Regions from separate parts of the Terriglobus sp. TAA 43 genome, predicted to be linked through region 2. Evidence: predicted binding sites of a transcription regulator. Region 2 holds the regulator's gene; each other region holds the start of a gene.
What was found. Region 2 encodes LexA, which represses DNA repair genes until DNA is damaged. Its sites were predicted from a motif close to CANTTCGCTTTTTATTCGC; they were not measured.
Positions count from the first base shown of each region.

Region 1: M504_RS06110 (ATPase domain-containing protein) is a predicted target of LexA. The motif match lies at 1,955-1,973, and genes of this name have one in related genera.
Region 3: M504_RS01675 (putative DNA modification/repair radical SAM protein) is a predicted target of LexA. The motif match lies at 1,192-1,210, and genes of this name have one in related genera.

Region 1 is NZ_JUGR01000001.1:1,460,184-1,463,462, forward strand. It holds gene M504_RS06090 (ATP-binding protein) at 1-178, shown strand, start outside; gene M504_RS06095 (DUF1622 domain-containing protein) at 303-680, shown strand; gene M504_RS06100 (YidH family protein) at 754-1,125, shown strand; gene M504_RS06105 (hypothetical protein) at 1,165-1,551, opposite strand; gene M504_RS06110 (ATPase domain-containing protein) at 1,977-3,008, shown strand; partial or broken gene M504_RS22470 (DNA polymerase Y family protein) at 3,011-3,279, shown strand, end outside.
Region 2 is NZ_JUGR01000001.1:797,803-801,081, forward strand. It holds gene M504_RS03355 (response regulator transcription factor) at 1-628, opposite strand, end outside; gene lexA (transcriptional repressor LexA) at 857-1,462, shown strand; gene M504_RS03365 (HAD hydrolase-like protein) at 1,455-2,168, shown strand; gene M504_RS03370 (DHA2 family efflux MFS transporter permease subunit) at 2,165-3,279, opposite strand, start outside.
Region 3 is NZ_JUGR01000001.1:420,500-423,778, reverse strand. It holds gene M504_RS01680 (Tex family protein) at 1-1,076, shown strand, start outside; gene M504_RS01675 (putative DNA modification/repair radical SAM protein) at 1,227-2,507, shown strand; gene M504_RS01670 (UdgX family uracil-DNA binding protein) at 2,504-3,279, shown strand, end outside.

The DNA of each region.
Region 1 (3,279 bases), 660 kb from region 2:
TCGAACAGCGATTCGGGAAAGTCTTTTTCAACCCTTTGTTACAACGAAGAAGGATGGACTTGGCATGGGTTTGGCAATTTGTCGGCGTATTCTCGATACCCTCGGCGGCTCGATTGAATTGCAAGACAGTGCGGCGGGCGGCGCAACATTCCAGGTTGATTTACCGTTGGCTCCATAGAGTTATCGATCTGGCATAACTCAAACGGTTTAGACCCGTTCTACGACCAAGGTCCAATTGATTCCGAATGGCGAGTACCTGAGAATCCTGCCAACAGAGTGGTGAACATCCAGGGATCAAAGCAATGGAAGAAATTCTCAAAAGCTTCTGGGGTATCGCGGCGACAATCGTGGAGGGTGCAGCAGCGTTTTTGATTACCCTCGGAGCGGCTCAAGCATTCGTGATGTCCATATGGCGCTTTCGCGCGGCGACACGCGAAAAGATGCAAATATGGATGCACTTCGCGACGTGGCTATTGTTGGGACTGGAATTCGAACTTGCAGCCGATGTAATCCGCACCGCAATTGCCCCGACATGGTCCGACATTGGTCAGCTGGCCGCAATCGCCGCTATTCGAACGTTCCTCAGCTATTTTCTCGATGAAGATATCGAAAAGGTTAATACTTCCAGAGAAGACTTTCGCCCACAGGAAGGCACGCTGGACAAAACCTCCTCTATCTAATTTTTGGCACCATCATTTTCTCTATATGTGCCACGAACCGAGATACGTGTTTCTTAGAAAGCAGGAGGACGTAATGGATAGTTCGGTGCCAATGCTCAACAGCAATCAGTTGGCTTCAGACCGCACATGGCTAGCATATGAACGAACACTGATGGCGTGGATAAGGACCGCGACGTCAATGATCAGCTTCGGATTTACAATCTACAAGTTTTTTGAAGAACGTCCGCCAAATCCTCACGCTCTCTTGAGCTCAAGAGATTTCGCCATACTGATGATTAGTTTTGGCCTTATCGCCCTGACTCTTGCAACAATTCAGCACGTACGTGAAATCACGTCTCTCAAGGGTCAGGAAAGCAGAACACATTTTTCGATTGCTTTGGTACTTTCTATCTTGATCGCATTGCTGGGGGCAATCGCACTGATATCGATTTTGCACCGCGAATGATACTGCCTATCAAGATGCCAACTTAGAAATTCCACACATTTAACAGTGCTTGGCGTTCGGATTGTCAAATGTATCGACATTATCCGCATCACTACGATCGATGCAGGCGAAATCCTTTTCAATTGTGATCTGCAACATCTCGCCCCCGTAAACGACTTGTTCGGCATACAAGCCGACGGCGCTATTGTCCTTTGCCCACCCAACAATATCCTCTGTGGGCGCAGTGACACGAATAGAAAGGCCATCTTGTTCCGCCATGATCACTCTGTAATGAGAGCCGTGTTCTATCGAGTAGGACAATCGACCAGCAGGATTACTGATACTTAATAGCGTGTGCGATTCGATTCTTCCCTCCTCCGCCAACGCTTGGACTTCGCTCCTTAGCAGGCGGAAACGTATGGAATTATCTTTGATTCTCAATTTCATACGATGCAACACTCTCCTAAAGATGCTTTTGGAACTTGTAGTTCAGCTCGAAGTAGCCGTAGTTCGAATCGCGATTACAGCGATAGATCGCAGCAATCACTGTCTTCCCATAAGCATGAGCATAATAGGCCGACAGTGATATTTGAGAGTAACGACATGGTCCGTACTCATGTCGAAGAGTGAGAAGGAGGCCGTCCCGTGTAGCCAAACACTTTGCGATCAAACGCTCTCCGTCTCCCTGATACCCCATGTATCACCTTCAGCTGAACCCAGGGCGAGCTGAAAGTATCGCGGTGGAGATCTCCACATCACCGAAAATTTTAGGCCTTCTCTTTTAAAGAGTTAGGCTCTCTTTGCACATTTGTGGGTGCATCTGTGACTTGACGGCGACCGGCATCGATAGGCGAATATATGGCGAAGACGCCATGCCCTCCCCCAACACAATCCGGGTGCAAATCGAAGCCGCTTTAGCTTCCAGAATCCCCTCTGCACTGACACCTCCGCCGAAGATCATCCGGCCAACCAGCCCCGTCGGAATTGCTGCGCTGGATGATCTTATTGGTGGAGGTTTCCCAGTTGGCGCCGTGACGGAACTCGTGGGCGAAGAATGCACGGGGAGGACATCGGTCGCTCTTTCGTTCCTCGCATCAATCACGGCTACTGGAAAGGTTTGCGCATGGATCGATGTATCTGACACTCTCCATCCCGCTTCTGCAGCTTCGGTAGGTGTCGATCTCAAGCGCCTGCTCTGGGTGCGGTGTGGTGCACGGGAACGCATAGCTGTTAAGGAGACGAAACAATTCTCCTTGACTGCGGCCTGCTTTGCTCCGAAGGTTGTGACAAAGGGATTGCATGGCGGTGGGCATGGAACGCATCCACGCTCTGAAGCGAAGAGACTTTCTGCTGCTGTGGATCGATTCCTGAGTGACGAAGTCGTAGCTGCCCGATGTGCTGAGCCGATCGCGAAGCCTCGGCCTATTCCGCGGACATTCGAATCAAGCCTGACACCCGCAACAACCACAAAGCCAATACGCCGCCGTGCCCGTACCTACGATGCGATCGAACAGGCAATGCGAGCGACTGATCTCCTGATTCAGACGGGAGGTTTTAGTGCGATTGTGCTGGACCTTGGTGGCGTTGCACCGGAGTACGCCGTAAAGATCGAACTATCGACGTGGCATCGCTACCGCCTGGCAGCGGAACAAACGCAGTCCAGCATTCTTCTCCTCTCGCAATATCCCTGTGCGAAAAGCAGTTCTGAGTTGCAGTTGCGTTTGCATCCGATGGATGACCTCCGTGAAGAGGGAACGGTATTCACAGGACTCAATACGCGTGTGGAGGTATTGCGTCAGCGATTCGCGCAGACCCCTTCGAATGTCATTCCCATGCGTAAACCTCCGCAACGAGCGACAGAAGCTGGCTGGCAACAACGCACGAGTTGGGTGGGGAAGAAATGAAGATGCCTCCTGAACTCTATGTGTGCGTCTACGCGCGGGAGTTTCCTGCGCAAGCGTTGCTTCGCCTTCGACCGGAATTGCATGAGAGACCGTGTGTGATCGTCGAAGGAGAAGCACCGCAACAAGCCATATGCGGATTCAATACGCGCGCCAGACTTCTAGGTCTTCAATGTGGGATGACAAGAGTTGAGATAGACACTTTCGAAGGCGTCACAGTCCTGGATCGGTCCCTACGCACTGAAGATGCTGTGCGAACGATTCTCCTAGAGTG
Region 2 (3,279 bases):
CCAAGCCTGATGCTCCCACTGCGCCTAGCTTGCGACGGAGATAGTTCACATACACATCCACCACGTTGGTTCCTGCATCTGGCGACATCTGCCACACGTTCTCCAGCAATTCACGACGTGACACCGCCCGTCCCTTCTGCAGCAACAGGTACTCCAGCAACAGGAATTCCTTCGAGGTAAATTCCAAAACTTCGTCCTGATACGAAACAGTACGTTGAATGCGATCCATCCGCACCCCTGCACATTGCAGAATGCCCGCCGCAGATCCCATCCGCCGCCGACCAATTGCCTTGCAACGTGCAAGCAGTTCATGCATTGAGAACGGTTTCAACAGATAGTCGTCCGCTCCCAACTCCAAGCATTCAATCTTGTTAGATAACTGCGACCGGCCCGTCAGCACCAGGATCGACATTGACGCAACCCGGTCTTGCAGTGCGCGCAGCACATCCATTCCATCCATCTGCGGAAGTCCCAGATCCAGTACCAGCAGATCGGGCACGTCCTCCTGAATACCTTCCACCGTACTTGCGCCATCTGCAACGGCGCGAACGGTGTGTCCTTCCAGTTCGAGCGCCTTCTTCAAAAACAAAGAAAGTGCCGCATCATCTTCTGCCACCATCACTCTCATCTCTGTTCCTCCTGCGTTCCGTTTGTCCATGTGCGGGCAGGTGCGCTTTCCGATCCGGCATCTGTCTCCACTCCAAGATGACGCGAACATAAGAGCAAAACAATAATTCGCTTGGCACTGCGTCGGCGAGTCGTACCACATCGGGAACGACCGCGCTACCCCATTGGCTTTCTTGGTACAAAATATTTTTACCTTGCAGTTCGCCTTTTATTCGCTACAATTTCAGCCATGGCGATCACGCGGCGACAAAAAGAGGTTCTGGACTTCCTCTCAGGCTTTACCCAGCGCAAGGGATACTCCCCTTCCTACGAAGAAATTGCGGCTGGGCTCGGTCTGAATTCGCTCGCAACAGTGCATAAACACATCACAAACCTGCACAATAAGGGCCTGTTGCAACGCGCCCATAACCGCAGCCGCTCCATCGACGTCCTTTCACCAAGGAATTCCCGTAAAGGGAATGAACGTCTGCCTCTCCTGGGCCGCATCGCTGCTGGCCGCCCCGTGGAAGCCATCGAAACAGCCGAATCTATCTCCCTCTCGGAGATCATCGGCAACCGCGAAGTCTTCGCCCTCGAAGTCCGCGGCGACAGCATGCGCGACGAACACATCGTCAACGGCGACTATGTATTGGTGGAACGCACCAGCACCGCCCGTGAAGGTGAAATCGTTGTGGCGCTGGTCGACGGTTCAGACGCAACGCTGAAGCGCTATTACAAGGAAGGCAACCTGATCCGCTTGCAGCCTTCCAACAATGAGATGGCCCCCATCTTCGCCCCAGCCGACCGCGTCGCAATTCAGGGCAAGGTCCTCGGCATGTTGCGCAAGTATGCCTGAGAACGCCAGCAGCGAATTACGCTGCGATCTTCTCGTCTTCGATCTGGACGGAACGCTGATCGATTCGGAACAAGACCTCGCTGCGTCGGTCAATGCAACACTCGCCTTTCTGGGCCGCGAGAAGCTCCCGCCCCATCGCATTGCAGAGTTCATCGGTGATGGCGCTGCAATGCTCGTGCGCCGTGCTTTAGAAGCCACAGGCGGCATGGACGAAATAGCGTTCGCGCAAGCGATTCCCTTCTTCCTGGACTACTATCGCGCGCACGATCTCGACTTCACCTACGTCTATCCCGGCGTGATCAGTGAACTCCGCAAGATCCGCGCAACTGCACCATCCCTGCCGATGGCAATCCTCACCAACAAGCCATACCGCCCATCGCACGTCATCTGTTCTGGCCTTGGGCTGTCTGAGTTCTTCTTCGCCAACTATGGCGGCGACAGTTTCCCCACCAAGAAGCCCGATCCCGAAGGCATGCACTCATTGATGGAAGAAGCATCGCGCATGCTGGGCCGCCCGGTATCCTCGCAACGAACCGTCCTCGTAGGCGACTCCCACGTCGACGTCGCCACCGCACGCAACGCTGGCGCCTTCTGCCTGGGGTGCAGCTACGGATTAGCACCGGAAAAACTACGCGAAGCGGGCCCGGATGCGATGGTGGATAGCCCAACCAAATGGCTCAATGCTCTACAAACACTTCTGCGCTAACCCTCGGCAGGAGTAGCTTCTCGTTCCTGCCGGATCAGGTTTCCACTCACCGCCGCACCGGCAGCAGGATGCATCGTCCAATACGATGGCAAACTCAACGCAGCCAAGCCAGCCATCACGCAAAACGCAACCCGAAAATCAAACGCACTTGCACCACCACGCACCAGTGCGCTGCCGTGCAAAGCCAGCGCAGAAACAGCCACACCAAGACTCGTCGTCATCTGGTTAATCGTCGTAGCCAGCGTGGTGCCGCTGTTCTTCAACTTCTCCGGCAGGTCCGCGAATCCCATCGTCGTAAGCGCCGTCAGTTCCATCGATCGCCCAAGTCCACCCGCAAACAGAACAAGCAGAGTGATCACCTTTGGCGTGGTTGCATGAAGCCATCCGCAAGCCACCAGCGCTAACGCGGTCAACGTCCCATTCCACAGCAGAACGGTGCGAAAGCCATAGCGACGAAGCAGCGGCCCCGTCAGCGGCTTCATCGCAAGATTCCCTGCAAACACCGCCATCGTCAGCGATCCCGATTCCAGGGGATTCAGCCCGAATGCCTCCTGAAACAACAACGGCAACAGGAACGGCACAGAAAATACTGCCATCCGGAACAACGAGCCAGCACCATTCGATACGCGGAATGTCTCAATACGAAACACCTCCAGCGAAAACAAAGGCTTTTCCGCTCGACGCAGCCACCACACCAATGCCACTGACAACGCGACAGTCAACACCAGCAACACCGCAGCCTTCATCCCGGGAGCATGTTGCACTTCCAGCGATTCCAGCAGATACATCAGGCAGAACGAAGCCGATCCAGCAAGCAGAAATCCCGGAAGATCGAAACTCTCACGAACCGTCTCACGATCCTTCGGGACCAGCTTCAACGCCAGCGCAAACAGCACCACGCCAATCGGCACGTTCAGCAGAAACATCCACGGCCACGTCGTAAACGACAGAATCCACCCACCCAACGGTGGCCCAAGGATAGGCGCCACCAGCGCAGGCCAGATCGTGTAAGCAATCGCCTTCATCAACTGCGCTTTGGTGGAAGCGCGCAGCACCATCAACCGCCCAACCGGCACCATCATCGACCCGCCAATGCCCTGCAACACGCGCG
Region 3 (3,279 bases), 380 kb from region 2:
GCATCTTCAAGGTCACCGTATCTGAGTCGGGCGCCAGCGTGTATTCCGCGTCGGACGTTGCGCGTCAGGAGTTCCCTGACCTTGACCTGACCGTGCGTGGCGCTATCTCCATTGCACGTCGTCTGCAGGACCCGCTTTCTGAGCTCGTGAAGGTCGATCCGAAGTCCATTGGCGTCGGCCAGTATCAGCACGACGTGGATCAGCGTCAGTTGAACCAGTCGTTGGAAGCCGTGATTGAAAGCTGCGTAAACCGCGTTGGCGTTGATCTGAACACGGCATCCTGGACGCTTCTGCGTTATGTTGCCGGCATCAGTGAACGCATTGCGCTGAACATCGTGCAATTCCGCGATACCAACGGGCGCTTCCAATCACGCAAGCAGTTGCATGAGGTATCCGGCATCGGTCCGAAGACGTTTGAACAGGCCGCAGGGTTTCTACGCATTCGCGATGGAGAACAACCGCTGGACTCGACCGCAGTTCATCCGGAATCGTATGCACTTGTGGAACAGATTGCGTCATCTCTGAACACTTCGATCGACGACCTTATCCTCAAGCCGCAACTGCTCACTGGCGTGAAGACAGACGCATTCGGCGCAGGCACTTACACGCTGAACGATATTCTTGAAGAATTGAAGAAGCCCGGGCGCGATCCTCGCGATACGTTCGTCGCTCCCACCTTCAATGAAGCCGTGCGTGAGATTCAGGACGTGGAACCGGGCATGGTGATGGAGGGCGTGGTCACCAACGTGACGAAGTTTGGCGCGTTCGTAGACATCGGCGTGCATCAGGATGGCCTGGTTCACATCTCCGAGATTTCTCACAAGTACATCAAAGACCCGAGCGAAGCCCTGAAGGCCGGACAACTAGTCAAGGCAAAGGTCCTGAGCGCCGACGCCAAGACGAAGCGCATCTCGCTCTCCATCAAAGCACTGGAACCTGCACCGGGTGGCACGGGGCCACAGCGTGGCGGTGGCGAACGTCCGCAGCAGCAACGACAACCGGAGCCAACTTCAATGGCGGATAAGCTGGCGGCTCTCAATTCAAAGTGGCGGAATAACGCTCCTGCCGGACGATAGAAGATTCCAATTCCAAAGTGCCCTCACGATGAATCGTGAGGGCACTTTTTTGATGCGCGATACAGAATCGACACTTCGTTCGAGCAAGTGAACAGCGAGAAGTTCGGGGGGGGCAACTTTCGCTCTTTATTCGCTATCATATTCTCAGGTATGCGTGCGATGACGGTGCAACAGAAGCTGCAGATTCTTGCCGATGCGGCGAAGTACGACGCGTCATGTGCATCCTCTGGCGCTAAGCGCAGCGGAAACGGCAAAGGAGTAGGACACAGCGACGGGACGGGTATCTGCCATAGCTATACGCCGGACGGCCGATGCATTTCGCTGCTGAAGCTGTTGCTTACGAATTACTGCACATATGACTGCTTGTATTGCGTCAATCGCGTGAGCAGCGACATTCGACGTGCGAGATTCATGCCAGACGAGATCGTTCAGTTGACGCTCGATTTCTACAAAAGGAACTACATAGAAGGGCTGTTTCTTTCAAGCGGGATCATCCAGTCGCCCGATTACACAATGGAGCAACTGTTGGCGGTGGCAAAGACACTGCGAACGGTCCATCACTTTGGTGGATACATCCACATCAAGGCTATTCCGGGGTGCGCGCAGAGGCTGATTGATGAGGTGGGGCTGTACGCGGATCGTTTATCGGCGAATATCGAATTGCCCACACAGAGGGATCTCGTGCAATTAGCCCCGGAGAAAAAGGCTGACGTCATTGAACAGACAATGACGCAAATCCATGTGCGGAAGCAGGAAGCCGACAGCGATCGCAGGCATTTCGTGCATGCTCCGGCTTTTGCACCTGCCGGGCAAAGTACGCAAATGGTGATCGGAGCAACGCCTGCGACCGATCGCGAGATCATTGAACGTGCGAGCGGACTGTACGCGAACTACAAGCTACGTCGCGTTTATTACACGGGATTTTCGCCCTATCCAGGAGCAGACACACGGTTGCCGTTGAAGGCTTCACCCATGCTGCACGAGCACAGGCTGTATCAAGCCGATTGGTTGATGCGGCACTATGGATTTGCTGCCGAGGAGATTACGACAGAAACTGATCCAGACCTTGATCTGGAAACCGATCCAAAACTGGGATGGGCAAGACGACACCCGGAGTTCTTTCCAGTTGATGTGAATACGGCACCGCGCGAGTTGCTGCTGCGGGTTCCAGGACTGGGATATCGCAATGTGGAGAGGATCCTCTCGATACGTCGTTACCACCGACTCACAAGCGATGACCTTCGCAAGCTGCATGTTTGCTGGAAAGACGCAGCGCAGTTCTTAGTTGCTGCAGATCATTTGCCTTCGCGGAGCGCTTCGTCGGAGGCCATCGACAAGAAGACACTTTCGCAGAGCCAAGCTTCATCGCCCATGCGGCAGATGACGCTATTTGAGGATGCGGCACGATCCGCCATGTGGGGTTCACTATGAACGCCGTGGGTGTGATGCGTGTACCTGTCACTCTTGACTTTGCGGACTGGAGAGACTTGGCTCGTGCCGCTCTCAACAAGGGCATCCTGCCTGAAGAAATTGATTTCTACGACGTAACGAATGCAGTGACACCAAAGTTGTTTTCAGAAGCGGAAGCTGGCTCGATAGAACTGACACGGGATGTACCCGATGCGAAGCCACATGTCCCGAAGAGTTTTCTGGAAAAAGCGACCATCGCGGCCTATCATCGCGAGCCACAACGATGGAACCTGCTCTACAAGCTTCTGTGGCGACTGCAATCAGAGCGCGAGTTGATGAAGGTACAAGTCGATGGGGATGTGAACGCCTTATTGCGGCTGGAGCAACAGGTACGGCACGATGAACACAAGATGCACGCCTTTGTTCGCTTTCGGCTTGTGGAGGATAAAGACGGTGAAGAACGCTTCATTGCCTGGTTTGAGCCGCAGCACCACATCCTAAAGCTGGCAGCTCCGTTCTTTGCAGAACGTTTTGCCGTGATGCGTTGGTCCATCCTTACGCCAGATGGATCGGCGTCCTGGGAGCCAACGACAAAACACCTGCAATATGGACCACCCGTGCCGCGTGAACAGGCTCCATCCGGTGATGAATTGGAAGAGCTATGGAAGAGCTATTATGCGAGCATCTTCAATCCCGCCAGGTTGAATCCAGCGGCCATGCGCGGACATATGCCAGTGCGATATTGGGGCAACCTGCCAGAGATCGAGTTACTCCCACAGTTAATGGCGACTGC